DNA from 2 places in the Streptomyces sp. NPDC007991 genome. Region 1 is predicted to be linked to the other one. Evidence: riboswitches for the same ligand, from Rfam matches in the RefSeq annotation. Region 1 holds a riboswitch; the other holds the start of a gene.

What was found. Region 1 has a riboswitch for glycine ahead of gcvP (aminomethyl-transferring glycine dehydrogenase). Riboswitches for the same ligand answer to the same signal wherever they lie in the genome.
Region 2: it holds a riboswitch for glycine, as region 1 does, so the genes downstream of both, gcvT (glycine cleavage system aminomethyltransferase GcvT) here and gcvP (aminomethyl-transferring glycine dehydrogenase) in region 1, are expected to answer to the same signal.

Annotation. Positions count from the first base shown of each region.
Region 1 covers NZ_JBIBJD010000006.1:627,208-634,817, reverse strand. The annotation lists gene ACFZDA_RS20555 (DUF881 domain-containing protein) at 1-270, shown strand, start outside; gene ACFZDA_RS20550 (FHA domain-containing protein) at 332-1,285, shown strand; gene ACFZDA_RS20545 (MerR family transcriptional regulator) at 1,336-2,070, shown strand; gene ACFZDA_RS20540 (bifunctional nuclease family protein) at 2,155-2,628, shown strand; gene ACFZDA_RS20535 (MerR family transcriptional regulator) at 2,947-3,630, shown strand; gene ACFZDA_RS20530 (DNA polymerase IV) at 3,764-5,170, shown strand; gene ACFZDA_RS20525 (PRC-barrel domain-containing protein) at 5,187-5,561, opposite strand; glycine riboswitch at 5,675-5,770, shown strand; gene gcvP (aminomethyl-transferring glycine dehydrogenase) at 5,948-7,610, shown strand, end outside.
Region 2 covers NZ_JBIBJD010000013.1:52,523-60,132, reverse strand. The annotation lists gene ACFZDA_RS32885 (ABC transporter substrate-binding protein) at 1-1,144, opposite strand, end outside; gene ACFZDA_RS32880 (ABC transporter permease subunit) at 1,153-2,151, opposite strand; gene ACFZDA_RS32875 (enhanced serine sensitivity protein SseB C-terminal domain-containing protein) at 2,505-3,305, opposite strand; gene ACFZDA_RS32870 (enhanced serine sensitivity protein SseB C-terminal domain-containing protein) at 3,469-4,257, opposite strand; gene ACFZDA_RS32865 (AAA family ATPase) at 4,325-4,993, opposite strand; glycine riboswitch at 5,170-5,270, shown strand; gene gcvT (glycine cleavage system aminomethyltransferase GcvT) at 5,433-6,554, shown strand; gene gcvH (glycine cleavage system protein GcvH) at 6,660-7,037, shown strand; gene glyA (serine hydroxymethyltransferase) at 7,052-7,610, shown strand, end outside.

The sequences.
Region 1 (7,610 bases):
GTGAACGGCGTGCGGGTTGTCGCGGGCACGTATCTGACCGATTCCGGCAAGGGCGTGAGCGTCGACGGGAACAAGATCAACGCGCCCTATCGTTTCAAGGTCATCGGCAAGCCGCAGGATCTCGAGCCGGCGCTCAACATCCCCGGAGGCGTGGTGCAGACTCTCGAGAAGGAACACGCCACGGTCACCATCGAGCGGTCGACCAAGATCGTCGTGGACGCCTTGCGGGCGGCGAAGCGGCCTGACTACGCTCGGTCGTCCTCCCAGTGAACCGGGGGTGCATGGGCGAGGTCGGGCGAGGGCATGAGGTTGCGGGGGGTCGGCGCACCGAATGGGTGGTGCGTGGTGGAAACTGTCTGGTGCAGACGGACGTTGTCAGGATGTCCGGGTCGGCCAGAGTGTTCAGTCAGGGTTCGTCCTGCCCCACGGGCGGGTCTGTTTCGGTCAAGGGGAATCGCCCGTGAAGTTGTTTGCGAAGTTGTTCGGCAAGAGCGCGCGAGAGAGCAGCGACAACGCGACCGCTCGCCATCGCGCACAGCCTGACGCGGAGGGCCAGCGGCCGCTGTTCCGGGACCAGGTCGGTGGCCCGGGTGGTGACGTTTCCGGAGGTCAGGGCGCGCCGTCGGTTGACCCTGCGCAGCCCGGCGGCATAGGTTTCGGGCAACCGTCAACCTCAGGTGCGGGTGGAGAGATTTCCGGCCCGTATGCGTCCAATGCCCCCGGTGGGCAGCCGCGGCAGGAGGATCCGATGTCGGCCCTGGTGTGTACGAGGTGCGGTAACCGCAACGCGGAGAACAGCCGCTTCTGCTCCAACTGCGGCGCGCCGCTGCGGGCGGGTGCGGCGGCGGAGCGTCCGTCCGAGACGACCTCCACGATCTCCATCTCCGGTCTCGAGGCCTACGACAGCGAGACCACCGGCCAGACGCCGATGCCGACCCTGTCCCCCGAGGCGCAGGCGGCGGTCGACGCGCTGCCACTGGGTTCCGCGCTCCTGGTCGTGCGCCGCGGGCCGAACTCGGGCAGCCGTTTCCTGCTGGACGGCGATCTGACCACGGCCGGGCGTCATCCGCAGAGCGACATCTTCCTGGACGACGTGACGGTCTCCCGGCGCCATGTGGAGTTCCGCCGGGGGCAGGACGGCTCGTTCACGGTGGCCGACGTGGGCAGCCTGAACGGCACGTACGTGAACCGCGAGCGGATCGACCAGGTCGCCCTGAACAACGGCGACGAGGTGCAGATCGGCAAGTACCGGCTGGTCTTCTACGCCAGCCAGCGGGGCTACTGACCGGTCCGTCCGGGGAACCCCTGCGAAGGTCCGTCCGTCAGGGAAGGTCCATGCTTCAAACACCGAGCGGCGGTGCCGGGCACGGCGCCGCCGCCACGGACAGGCTGATGAGCATCGGCACGGTGCTGAACGTGCTGCGCGACGAGTTCCCCGAGGTCACCATCTCCAAGATCCGTTTCCTGGAGGCGGAGGGGCTCATCGAGCCCCAGCGGACCCCGTCGGGGTATCGCAAGTTCAGCGCCCATGACGTCGAGCGCCTCGGCCATGTGCTGAGGATGCAGCGGGACCACTATCTGCCCCTGAAGGTGATCCGCGAGCATCTGGACGCCATGGAGCGCGGTGAGGCCGTCCAGCTGCCGGCGCTGGGCCGTCAGCGTGACGGCGAGAGCGTGCCCGAGTCCCCCGAGGTGCCCACGGCGGCCAGGATCGGGCGTGAGGAGCTGCTGGCCGCCGCCGGCGTCGGCGAGGAGGAGCTCGGGGAGTGGGAGTCCTACGGGCTCGTCACGCCTCTGGAGGACGGGGTGTACGACGCGGAGGCGGCCACGGTGGCCTCGCTGATCGCCGAGCTGGGGCGGTTCGGGATCGAGCCGCGGCACCTGCGGGTGATGAAGGCCGCCGCCGACCGCGAGGCCGGGCTCGTGGACCAGGTGGTGGCCCCGCTGAAGCGGCACCGGAATCCGCAGACCAGGGCTCATGCGGAGGCCCGTGCCAAGGAGCTGGCGGGGCTCACGGTGAAGCTGCACGCCGCTCTGGTGCAGACGGCGCTGGGTGTGCGGCTGCCCTGAGGCGGCCGGTCGTGGGCGACCGGAACAGGCGCCCGTTCCCGGCCCGACTACCCAAACATCCCGAGCACGGCCTAGGGTTGCTGTGTGAACGAGCTCGATGTCGTAGGTGTCCGGGTGGAAATGCCCTCCAACCAACCGATCGTGCTGCTGCGTGAAGTGGGAGGCGACCGTTACCTCCCTATCTGGATCGGACCGGGGGAGGCGACGGCGATCGCCTTCGCCCAGCAGGGCATGGCTCCGGCACGACCGCTGACCCACGACCTGTTCAAGGACGTGCTGGAGGCCGTCGGCCAGGAGCTGACGGAAGTGCGCATCACGGACCTGCGTGAGGGCGTCTTCTACGCGGAGCTGGTCTTCGCCAGCGGCGTCGAGGTGAGCGCCCGCCCGTCCGACGCCATAGCGCTGGCCCTGCGCACCGGAACGCCGATCTACGGCAGTGACACGGTGCTCGACGACGCCGGTATCGCGATCCCGGACGAGCAGGAGGACGAGGTGGAGAAGTTCCGCGAGTTCCTCGACCAGATCTCCCCGGAGGACTTCGGCAGCAGCAGCCAGTGAGCTCCGGATTCCGGTAAGAGCCGATGGCGGGGAGTATCAGAGGGCAGTGAGGCATGTGTGGGGCGGCTCGGCGGGCGGTGTGGTCCGCGGCAGGGTCGCCCGCCGTATGTGTGACGGGTGAAATGCCCGCATGTGCCGGAGGCGGGGGAGAGCGTCACGCGGCCCGCGCCGAGGGCATTCGGCTAGCCTTTCCCCGCGGTGGGGCACGGGAAACCACTCTTAGGGTGATTATCACTCGGCGTGGCGAGTGTGGCGATCGTTGACGCACCCCGGGTGACTGCCTACCGTCGAGAAGGCAGGTCAAGGACGGAGGTCGGCGTGAGAAGCAGCGGCGACGGTACGGCTGGGGGTGGCCCCGAGCGCAGTCTCAGGGCGAGCGGTCCGTACCCTCCCCCGGGCTCACGGCTCCGCCCGAGCGGGGCGTGTCCCCAGCCCGGTGGCGTGGCCGATCACGTTCCGCAGCGACCGACGGCTGTGCCGAGCAGCGGAGGGACGACGTCCATGGCGTCCGAGCAGATCGGCTATCGCGGCCCCACGGCCTGCGCGGCCGCCGGTATCACCTACCGGCAGCTGGACTACTGGGCCCGCACCGGCCTCGTCGAGCCGAGTGTGCGCCCCGCCTACGGGTCGGGGACGCAGCGGCTGTACAGCTTCCGGGACGTCGTCGTCCTGAAGATCGTCAAGCGGTTCCTCGACACCGGGGTGTCGCTCCAGAACATCCGCACGGCCGTGCAGCACCTCAGAGAACGCGGTTTCCGCGATCTGGAGCGGATGACGCTGATGAGTGACGGGGCGACGGTCTACGAATGCACCTCGCCCGACGAGGTCCACGCGCTGCTCCAAGGGGGCCAGGGCGTCTTCGGGATCGCCGTGGGCGTGGTGTGGCGGGATGTCGAGAGCGCGCTGTCCCAGCTGCACGGGGAGCGGATCGACACCGGCGAGACCCTGGTCGGGCCCAACCCGGCGGACGAGCTGGCGCGGCGTCGGAACCGGGCCGTCTGAGCCGTACGGCGCTGCGGTGCTCCCAGATCATTCCAGGCGGGACGTTTCCGCGCCGGGCGGCAAGCGGTTTCTGCCGGGGGTGTCAGGGCGGTTGTCCGAGGCGTTGTCAGTGGCGTAGGGCAGCATCGGAGATGTGAGAACCGCGCCCACGATCCTGCATCTCGACATGGATGCCTTCTTCGCCTCGGTGGAGCAGGCGTCCAAGCCGAGTCTGCGCGGGAAGGCCGTCGTCGTGGGCGGGCTCGGACCGCGGGGCGTCGTGGCCACGGCGTCGTACGAGGCCAGGGTCTTCGGTGTGCATTCGGCGATGCCGATGGGGCAGGCCCGGCGGCTCGCGCCCAACGCCGCGTACCTTGTGCCGCGCTTCGGGTTCTACAAGGCGATCAGCGAGCGGGTGATGGAGCTGCTGCGGGCCTTGTCGCCGCTGGTGGAGCCGCTGAGCCTGGACGAGGCGTTCGTCGACCTGGAGGCCGGGGGAGCGGCCTGGGACGAACAGTCGGCGCGGCTGGTCGGGGCGCGGCTGCGCGCGGACATACGGGCCGTCACCGGGCTCACGGGGTCGGTCGGACTCGCCGCCTCCAAGATGCTCGCGAAGATCGCCTCGGAGCAGGCCAAGCCGGACGGGCTGGTGGTGATCGAGCCGGGGACCGAGCGGGCGATGCTCGGACCGATGTCGGTGCGGACACTGCCGGGGGTCGGGCCGGCGACGGGCGACCACCTGCGGCGGGCCGGGATCACCACGATCGAGGAGATCGTCGAGGCAGGCGAGGACGAGCTGGTCCGGCTGCTGGGAAAGTCGCACGGGCACGGGCTCTACGCCATGGCGCTGGCCCGGGACGACCGGCCTGTCGTGGCGGAGCGGGAGACGAAGTCGGTGTCGGTCGAGGACACCTATGACGTGGACATCCATGACCGGGTGCGGGTCGGTCTGGAGGTGCAGCGGCTGGCCGACCGGTGCGTGCGGCGGCTGCGCGGGGCCGGGCTGTCGGGGCGGACCATCGTGCTGAAGGTGCGGCGGTACGACTTCTCGACGCTCACCCGGTCCGAGACGCTGCGCGGACCGACGGACGATCCCGGGGTGATCCGCGAGGCGGCGGCCCGGCTGCTCGACTCGGTCGACACCACGGGCGGTGTGCGGCTGCTCGGAGTGGGCGTCAGCGGGCTCGCCGACTACACGCAGGAGGATCTCTTCGCGCAGGCGGCGGGGGAGCGGACGGAGGCGGAGGGGCCCCTTGAGGAGGACGCCGTGACGCCGGCCGAGGAGCGGCCGGCGCTCGCCGAGCGGCGGTGGCCCGCCGGGCACGACGTACGGCACGCCGTGTTCGGGCACGGCTGGGTGCAGGGCAGCGGTCTGGGGCGGGTGACCGTGCGGTTCGAGACGCCCGGCTCGGAGCCCGGGCGGGTGCGGACGTTCCGGGGCGACGATCCGGACCTGGAGCCGGCGGATCCGCTGCCGCTGGTGTTATCGAGTTCAGAGGGGAGTCACGGTGGGCCGGAGGGCGGGGCCGGGGCCGTGGGGCTGCGATCCGCTGCTCCCTAGACGGCCGGTGGGGGCTTCACGCGGTCTCGTCCGTGCCCGCCAGCTTGCCGAAGTGGTGGTCGGGGAGCGGGGGAGGTGCGGCGACGTCGAGGCCGTAGTGGTGGTAGAGCTGCAGTTCCTGTTCGGGGGAGAGATGGCGGCCCACGCCGAAGTCGGGGGCGTCCTTGATCAGGGCGCGGTCGAAGGGCACGTGGAGGGCCCCGTTGATCAGTTCGCTGGGTTCGAGGGGGACGAAAGCGTCCCTGCTGAACAGGCCGGTCCGTATGGCGGCCCACTCCGGCTCGCCGGTGGCGTCGTCGAGGTAGACCTCGTCGATCGTGCCGATCCTGGTTCCGTTGCGGTCGAACGCCTTGCGGCCGATCAGGTGGCGTGGATCGATATCGGTTCGCACGGGTCCTCCACGTGGTCGCAACTCATCCGTAAGCACCACAAAACGGCACAATCGGAGAGGCGGCCACTCGAAGGTTCGTGCGTGGACCGCGCTGGTACGCTGGCAGCGGCTGCTGACCCCGTGCGGGAGAGTCCTCCAGACACCATCGGAGGCGCCGAAGGAGCAAATCCTCCCCGGAATCTCTCAGGCCCACGTACCGCACGGACGAGGCCACTCTGGAAAGCAGGGCGGGTGTCGACGGCTTCCGCTCTCACCGACGGTGAAAACCGGAGGCCTTCGGGCGATCCGGTGAAGCTCTCAGGTTGAGATGACAGAGGGGGAGGCCGTCCGGGTACCCGTGCCGTGGTGCCCCTCGAAGGTCGTGTCAGACCAGGAGGCCTCCGCAAATGACCGCCCATCGCATCCCGCTCTCCGCACTCGAAGAGGCAGTGCCCTTCGAGCAGCGCCACATCGGCCCCGACCACGAGGCCCGCGCCAAGATGCTCGCGCAGGTCGGCTACGGCTCGCTGGACGAGCTCACGGCCGCCGCGGTCCCGGCCGTGATCAAGAGCGCAGAGGCGCTGGACCTGCCGGGCGCCCGCAGCGAGGCCGAGGTGATCGCCGAGCTGCGCTCCCTCGCCGACCGCAACCAGGTCCTCGACTCCATGATCGGGCTCGGCTACTACGGCACCTTCACGCCGCCCGTGATCATGCGCAACGTCATGGAGAACCCGGCCTGGTACACGGCCTACACGCCGTACCAGCCGGAGATCTCGCAGGGGCGGCTCGAGGCGCTGCTCAACTTCCAGACCATGGTCGCCGACCTCACCGGACTGCCCACCTCCGGTGCCTCCCTGCTCGACGAGGGCACCGCGGCCGCCGAGGCCATGGCGCTGTCGCGGCGCCTCGGCAAGAACAAGAGGGGCCTGTTCCTGGTCGACGCGGACGCGCTGCCGCAGACCATCGCCGTGATCCGGACCCGGGCCGAGCCGGCCGGCGTCGAGGTCGTCGTCGCCGACCTCGGCGAGGGCATCCCCGCCGAGATCGCCGAGCGCGAGATCAACGGCGTGCTGATCCAGTACCCGGGCGCCTCCGGAGCCGTACGCGACATCAAGCCGGTCATCGACCAGGCCCACGAACTCGGCGCGCTCGTCACCGTCGCCGCCGATCTGCTCGCGCTGACGCTGCTGAAGTCGCCCGGTGAGCTCGGCGCGGACATCGCCGTCGGCACCACGCAGCGCTTCGGTGTGCCGATGGGCTTCGGCGGTCCGCACGCCGGTTACATGGCGGTCAAGGACAAGATGGCGCGCAGCCTGCCCGGGCGGCTCGTCGGCGTGTCCGTCGACGCCGACGGGAACAAGGCCTACCGGCTGGCGCTCCAGACGCGTGAGCAGCACATCCGCCGCGAGAAGGCCACCAGCAACATCTGCACCGCCCAGGTGCTGCTCGCCGTCATGGCCGGCATGTACGCCGTCTACCACGGGCCGGAGGGCCTCAAGGGCATCGCGCGGCGCACCCACCGGTACGCCACCGTGCTCGCCGCCGGGCTCGCCAACGGCGGGGTCGAGGTCGTGCACGGGTCCTACTTCGACACGCTGACCGTGCGTGTCGAGGGCCGGGCCGCCGGCGTCGTGGCCGCCGCGCGGGAGAACGGGGTCAACCTCCGTCTCGTCGACGCCGACCACGTCTCGATCGCCTGCGACGAGACCACCACGCGCAACCAGCTGCGTGCCGTATGGGCCGCCTTCGGTGTCGACGGTGTCATCGAGGTGCTGGACGCGGCCACGGAGGACGGGCTTGCGGACGCTCTGCTGCGGACCGACGAGTACCTGACGCACCCCGTCTTCCACCAGCACCGCTCCGAAACCGCCATGCTGCGCTACCTGCGCCGGCTGGCCGACCGGGACTACGCGCTCGACCGGGGCATGATCCCGCTGGGTTCCTGCACCATGAAGCTCAACGCGACCACGGAGATGGAGCCGGTCACCTGGCCCGAGTTCGGGCAGCTGCACCCCTTCGCGCCCGCCGAGCAGGCCGGGGGGTACCTCACCCTCATCCGTGAGCTGGAGG
Region 2 (7,610 bases), on a different contig from region 1:
GCGGCAGCAGCGTGGTCGCCACGTCACCCTTCGGCGAACCGCCCATGGCGTCGAGCACCGACTGCTTGTCGAGGCCCCACTGGACGGCCTTGCGGCAGTCGGCGTTGTCGAACGGCTTCACGTGGACGTTGAGCGCGATGTACTGCGTGGCGCCCGCGTACGAGCTGTCCGTCTGGTTGGCGTACTTGCCCTGCAGCACCTTCGGCTGGGTCTGCGGCTGCACGCCCGTGCCGGCCGCGTCAGCCGTGATCTTGTCGGAGAGCAGGTCGTTGTCGACCGTGACCGGGTTGACCTTGAACTTGATCGTGATCTTGTCCGGCAGGGCCTTGCGGACCGGGTCCGTCTTGGCGTCCCACTGCGGGTTGCGCACGAGGGTGGCGCCGCGGCCCTCCTCGTAGGACTGGAACTGGTACGGGCCGGTGGACTGGATCGCCTGCACGTACTTCGCACCGGTGTCCTTCGACTGCGGCACCGGCGCCGTCTGCGAGAACGTCGCCAGGTAGTCGAAGTCGGCGAACGGCTGCTTCAGCTTGAAGACGATCGTCCGGTCGTCCGGCGTCTCGATGGACTTGATGCCCTCCGGAGACTTGTCCTTGTAGGGACCCTGGTACTTGTCGCCGCCCTCCAGGTACGACTTGAAGTACGTCGGGCCGTTGGACAGGGCCTCGGGCGCGAAGTTGGAGCGCTCGATGGCGTACTTGACGTCCTTGGACGTCACCGGGGTGCCGTCCTGGAACTTCACGCCGGCGCGCAGCTTGTACGTCCAGGTCTTGGCGTCCGGGCTGGCCTTGCCGAGTCCCTCGGCGAGGTCCGGCACGACGGTCAGGCCGTCCTTGCCCGCCGCCGGCTTGAACGTGGTGAGCGTCCTGCCGTAGAGGCGGGAGAAGTTCTGCACCCAGCCGTAGTACGTGTTGCCCGGGTCGAGGGAGTCGGGCACGTCCGAGTGCTCGTACGTGACCGTCCCGCCCTTCTTGCTCGACGGGTTGACGATCGAGGTCAGCGCGGCGTCCTTCTTGCCGCTGCCTCCGCTCCCGTCGTTGTCGTCACCTCCGCCGCCACATGCGGCAGCGCCCAGCGACAGTGCCAGGACCGACGCAACGCCGGCGGTCACCCTTCTCGTCTTCACCTGAGGAAGCCCCCTCATTCGATGGATCACTTGCTGCGAGGGTCGAGGGCGTCACGCAGCCCGTCACCCAGCAGGTTGAAGGCCAGGACGGTGATGAAGATCGCCAGTCCGGGCACGAACATGTACTGCGGATCAGCCGTGTAGAGATCCACAGCGTTGCTGAGCATGCCGCCCCAGGAGGCCTGCGGCGGAGCGATACCGACACCGAGGAAGCTCAGCGCGGCCTCGAACAGGATGTTCGTCGGGATGATCAGCGTCGAGTAGACGAGGATCGGCGCGACGAGGTTCGGCAGGAGCTCCCGGAACAGGACGTACGGGCCGCGTGCCCCGAGGCTCGTGGCGGCCTCGATGAACTCCCTCTTGCGCAGGGTCATCGTCTGGGCGCGCACGATGCGCCCGATGTACGGCCAGCTGAAGAAGCCGATCACGAAGATCAGCACACTGATGCGCAGGGACAGGCCCTCGAGACCGAAGAACCCGTCCTGCACCGAGGCCGAGATCGAGATGGCGAACAGGAGCAGCGGGAAGGCGAGGAAGGTGTCCATCAGCCTGCTGATGACACTGTCGATCCAACCGCCGTAGTACCCGGCGATGACACCGAGCACGGTGCCGATGCACACGGACAGCAGCGTGGCGCCGCCCGCGACCAGGAGGGAGACCCAGGAGCCGTCGATGATGCGGGCGAGCATGTCCCGGCCGTACTGGGGGTCCACGCCGAGCGGGTGGTCCCAGCTCATTCCTCCCCAGCCGCCCTTGGGGGCGAGCAGCGCGGGATCGATGAGGTCCTGGTTGAACTTGTTGGGATCCAGGTTGAAGATCCACTGGATCGGCTTGGAGAGCACCGCCAGCAGCGTGAGCAGGATGACGACGACGCCGCCCGCCATCGCCACCTTGTCCCGCTTGAAGCGCATCCAGGCGATCTGGGTGAGCGAGCGCCCTTCGATCTGGCTCTTCTTGACCCCGGAGAGCACGGCCTCGGGCTGTGCTCCGGCTTCCGCCCCGGTGGTCTCGATCGGTGCGGTCACGGTGCGATTGACCCCTCTCGGGCCGGCGATCGCCGAGCCCCTGGCTGCCGCTGTAGCGGGTTGTTTGTCTCGTGCACGAGACCGACCCGGCCCGTGTCTTGCGGGGAGTCTTCAACGCTTTGGCGATCTGTTGCCAGACTTGGCGGTGAAAGGATGCGTAAACGTGATGCTGTCTGCGGGGTTCCGTTATCCGGACAGTGGGTAACGCGGGTCGGACGCGATGAGATAGGGGCATTTTAGGACATAGTCGATGTTTTCACCCCTATCTACGCGCGGAGAGCTGAGAGCCGCTCGCGTTCGAAGATGGGGAAACAGGGACCGCCGGACGGTCAGCGGGAGGCCCGCGGGGCGGGTCAGTACCGGCCCGGGACCGGGGGGTAGCCGTAGCCCGAGGCGGGGGCCTGGACAGGGGCGGTGGCGTGGGCCTCGCGGTCATAGAAGGGCCGGGCGCTCGCGCGCAGCCACATGGCGACCGGGTCGTGCTCGTCGGACATGGCGACGGTCGAGACGGGCAGCCCGTCCGGTACGGCACCGAGGGACTGCTGCATCATCGCGCGCACGGAATCCACGGCCGGCGGCGAGGTGTCGTACACATCCAGTCCGATGGCGAGGTACGGCGCGCCCAGCGCGGGCTGCACCCAGGCCCGGCGCAGCGAGCGGACGGCCGGGGTGCGGTGGGCGTTCTGCGCGAGCAGGGCGTAGAACTGCGGGAGCTCGATGGCCGGTTCGGACAGCCGCAGCGGGCCGGCGGGCTGGCGGTCCAGGCCCGTGGCGATCCGGCGCAGGTCGAGCCAGGGGATGCCGACGCCGCCGCCCGGGGCGTGCGGGTTGAGCCAGAGGCCGTAGTGGTCGGGGTAGAGGGCGCGGGCGACGTCGACTCCGTCGACCACCTCGTAGCTGCGGTTCCAGCCGCTGGCCGAGAGCTCCTGGGCGGAGGTCACGCAGGGGGCGTAGCCGTAGCCGTCGACCTCCATGTTCCCGTACTGGGCGTCGGGGGAGCCCGCCTGGCCGTGCCAGAGGAGCATCCAGATCTGGCCGGAGTGCGGGGTCGCGAGCGCGCGCAGGAGTGCCTCGTAGGCGTCGTAACGCCCGGGCGTGACCTGGCGCAGCATGTGCTCGACCTGTCCGGCCGCGGCCGTGCCGCTCGCGCTCACCTTTACCGCCCCTTCGTACAACGCCTCGACCGTGACCTAGCTTAAGCCCGTGCGGGGGCTCGGGGATTGGTGCCGGTTCGCGGGCGCGGGTCGTGTGTGGCTTGTCGCGCCCACGCGGCGGAGCCGCATTATGTCACCGCCCCGCGCCCCTCGGTCGGCTGTCCTACCGCTGGTAGAAGGGCCGGACCCTGTCTCTCATCCAGGTGCCCACCGGGTCCTCCGCCACGTCCAGGAGGACCAGGTTGACCGGCCAGGGGGCCGGGCACCGGGTCACGGCCCGGGACAGGGCCTCCAGGGGGAGGGCCCGCAGGTCGCCTTCCCACTGGGAGAGTTCGACGCCCACGAACATCACCGGGTCGGCGGTCTCGATCGCGGCGAGGCAGCGGCGGGCGGTGAGGACGACGCCGACGGCCTCGAACTCGGCGGAGGCGGCGGCGAGGAAGTCCACCGGGTCGTCCTGCCAGTCGGGCTCGAAGAGGCGGACCCGGCCGCCGCTCGCGGGGCCGTCCAGGGGGGTCCGTCCGGCCCGGCAGAGCTCGGCCACCGCGGGCGGCGGGAGCGGTATGCCGACCACGCCGCCCGGGTTGACGGCTATCCCCGCGTGCGGGGGCAGGCCGCGGGCGAACTCCACGGCGGGCGCGATGGTGTACGACATGTGGGAGCCGACGACCTGACGGAACTGCTCCTCGGAGCTGAACACCGGCACGTACGCCTGGCCCTCGATCTCGATGCCGGGCAGGTCGAGGGGGCCGCTCTGCGGGCCGCCGCCGTTCGGCAGGGGGACCCAGACGAAACTCCGGCCGAGCACCTCGACGATCCGCCCGCCGGCCGACGGCCCGGCGCCGAGGGAGGCCGAGAGCACCTCCTCCAGTTCGTTGCCGGGCCATCCGCCGTGCGGATGGGTCTGCGTGTGCGCCGGGAAGTCCGCGGAGAAGTCCGCCGGGAAGTCCATCTGCCTACCGCCTGCCTGGAACCACTGCTGTGGCTCAAAAGGCTAACGGCTTCCCGGCCGCCCGCGGTCAGCCCGTGAACCCGATCCGGCGCAGGGCGTCCGCCGCGTCCCGGTCGACGAGGATCGCCGAGCCGCAGCCCGCGGGCAGTTCGCCCCGCTCCACGGAGCGCAGCAGGCGGCCGGCCGCCGCGCGGTGGCGCAGGAACGCGTACCGGGAGACACCGCGGCCCCGGTCGCGCTGGCCGGCCAGGGCCTCCTCGGGGGTGACGTCGAGCATGAGCAGATGCAGGGTGCCGCCCCGGCGGCGGGCCTCGCGGGCCAGCCAGCGGCGGACCCAGGCCTGCGTGCCGCAGTCGTGCACGACGACGCCCTCGCCGGTGCGCAGGGCGCGGCGCAGCCCGGCGTAGTGGGCGAGGCGGACGAGCGGGCGGTAGACCCCGTACGGCAGGAAGCGCGGCATGCGGCTGTCCCAGCGGTCGCGGGTGTCCTGGGAGTCGATGCGCCGGCCGGGCACGGTGCGCCGCATCAGCGTGGACTTGCCGCTGCCGGGCAGGCCCGTGACCACGACGAGGTCGCGGGGGCCGAAGAGCAGCGCGTGCGGGCCGCGGCCGGCGCGCTCGCGCAGATCGCGGACGACCGGCAGCGGGCCGCAGGCCGCGTGTGCCGGAGCGGCCGGCTGCTCGGGCAGCGCGATGCCCGACGTCGTGGCGTACGCGGTGGTCCTGTTCACCGTGATCGTCCTCCCCTGGGGCCAGGTACTTCAGTCCCATCCCCGCCGAGTGTAAAGAGAAGGTAATGCCAGATGTCTCTGGATTTAGTCCTCTTCCCGCAACAGCCCTGCTACAGGTGGTCCCCCTGCCACCCCGCGACGATGCGTGCAATGATGTGCGCGCCAACTGCATACCGGCCGTTTGAATCCGCGCGGGAGAGTCCCCAGCACCGTCCGACGCTGGGGCGCCGAAGGAGCAAGTCCCTCCCTTGAATCTCTCAGGCCCCGTTACCGCGCGGGCGAGGCACATCTGAAAAGCGGGCCCTCCCCTGTCGCCGTGGCGACGGGCGTGGCTCCACCCAAGGTGCAAGCCGTGTCCCCCGTGGTCATGGCGAACCTCTCAGGTTCCGATGACAGATGGGGAGGAACGACCTCGCCCGTCATGCCCCTTGGAGACGACCGACCGATGAGCAGTACAGGAGAACTCCGCCACACCGCGCTCGATGCCCTGCATCGTGCGCTCGGCGCGACGATGACCGACTTCGCCGGCTGGGACATGCCCCTGCGCTACGGCTCCGAGCGCGACGAACACACCGCCGTGCGCACGAAGGCCGGGCTCTTCGACCTCTCCCACATGGGCGAGATCACCGTCACCGGCCCGCAGGCCGCCGCCCTGCTCGACTACGCCCTGGTGGGCGACATCGGCGGCGTCAAGCCCGGCCGCGCCCGCTACACCATGATCTGCCGGGCCGACGGCGGCATCCTGGACGACCTGATCGTCTACCGGCTGGGCGAGACCGAGTACATGGTGGTCGCCAACGCCTCCAACGCCCAGGTGGTCCTGGACGCGCTGACCGAGCGCGCCGCCGGCTTCGACGCCGAGGTGCGCGACGACCGGGACGCCTACGCGCTGATCGCCGTCCAGGGGCCGCAGTCCCCCGGGATCCTGAAGTCCCTGACCGACGCCGACCTCGACGGGCTGAAGTACTACGCAGGGCTGCCCGGCACGGTCGCGGGTGTCCCGGCCCTGATCGCCCGCACCGGCTACACCGGCGAGGACGGCTTCGAGCTGTTCGTGAAGCCGGAGCACGCGGCCGAGCTGTGGCAGGCCCTGACCAAGGCGGGCGAGGGCGCCGGGCTCGTCCCGTGCGGGCTGTCCTGCCGCGACACGCTGCGCCTGGAGGCGGGCATGCCGCTGTACGGGCACGAGCTGAGCACCTCGCTGACCCCCTTCGACGCCGGGCTCGGCCGGGTGGTGAAGTTCGAGAAGGAGGGCGACTTCGTGGGGCGCGAGGCCCTGCGGGAGGCCGCCGCCCGCGCCGAGTCCCAGCCGCCGCGCGTACTCGTCGGCCTGGTCGCCGAGGGCCGCAGGGTTCCGCGCGCCGGGTACGCGGTCGTCGCCGGCGGCGAGGTGATCGGCGAGGTCACCTCCGGCGCCCCCTCCCCCACCCTCGGCAAGCCGATCGCGATGGCCTACGTCGACGCCGCGCACGCCGGCCCCGGCACTGCGGGCGTGGCCGTGGACATCCGGGGCAGTCACGAGCCGTACGAGGTCGTGGCGCTGCCGTTCTACAAGCGCCGGAAGTAGACACTGGCCAGGGGCCGTGACAAGCGACCCCGTTGTCCGTCGTCCCAGCTCATCAGCAGTCCCCCCTTTCCACAGCACTCCCGCGCGTACAGGAGAATCCAGGCCATGAGCAACCCCCAGCAGCTGCGTTACAGCAAGGAGCACGAGTGGCTGTCGGCCGCCGAGGACGGCGTCTCGACGGTCGGCATCACGGAGCACGCGGCCAACGCGCTCGGCGACGTGGTCTTCGTCCAGCTCCCCGAGGTCGGCGACACGGTGTCCGCGGGCGAGACCTGCGGCGAACTGGAGTCGACCAAGTCGGTGTCCGACCTCTACTCCCCCGTCTCCGGTGAGGTCACCGAGGTCAACGAGGACGTGGTGAACGACCCGTCGCTGGTGAACTCGGCCCCCTTCGAGGGCGGCTGGCTGTTCAAGGTGCGGGTCGCCGAGGAGCCGGGCGACCTGCTCTCCGCCGACGAGTACACCGCGTTCTCCGCCGGCTGAGGAGTCATAGCCGTATGTCCGTCCTGAACACACCCCTGCACGAGCTCGACCCGGCCGTGGCCGCCGCGGTCGACGCCGAGCTGCACCGGCAGCAGTCCACGCTCGAGATGATCGCCTCGGAGAACTTCGCTCCGGTCGCGGTCATGGAGGCGCAGGGCTCGGTCCTCACCAACAAGTACGCCGAGGGCTACCCCGGCCGCCGTTACTACGGCGGCTGCGAGCACGTCGACGTGGTCGAGCAGATCGCGATCGACCGCGTCAAGGAGCTGTTCGGCGCCGAGCACGCCAACGTGCAGCCGCACTCGGGCGCCCAGGCCAACGCCGCCGCGATGTTCGCGCTGCTCAAGCCGGGCGACACCATCATGGGTCTGAACCTCGCGCACGGCGGGCACCTGACCCACGGCATGAAGATCAACTTCTCCGGCAAGCTCTACGACGTCGTCGCCTACCACGTGGGCGAGGACGGCCGGGTCGACATGGCCGAGGTGGAGCGGCTGGCGAAGGAGTCGAAGCCGAAGCTGATCGTCGCGGGCTGGTCGGCCTACCCGCGGCAGCTGGACTTCGCGGAGTTCC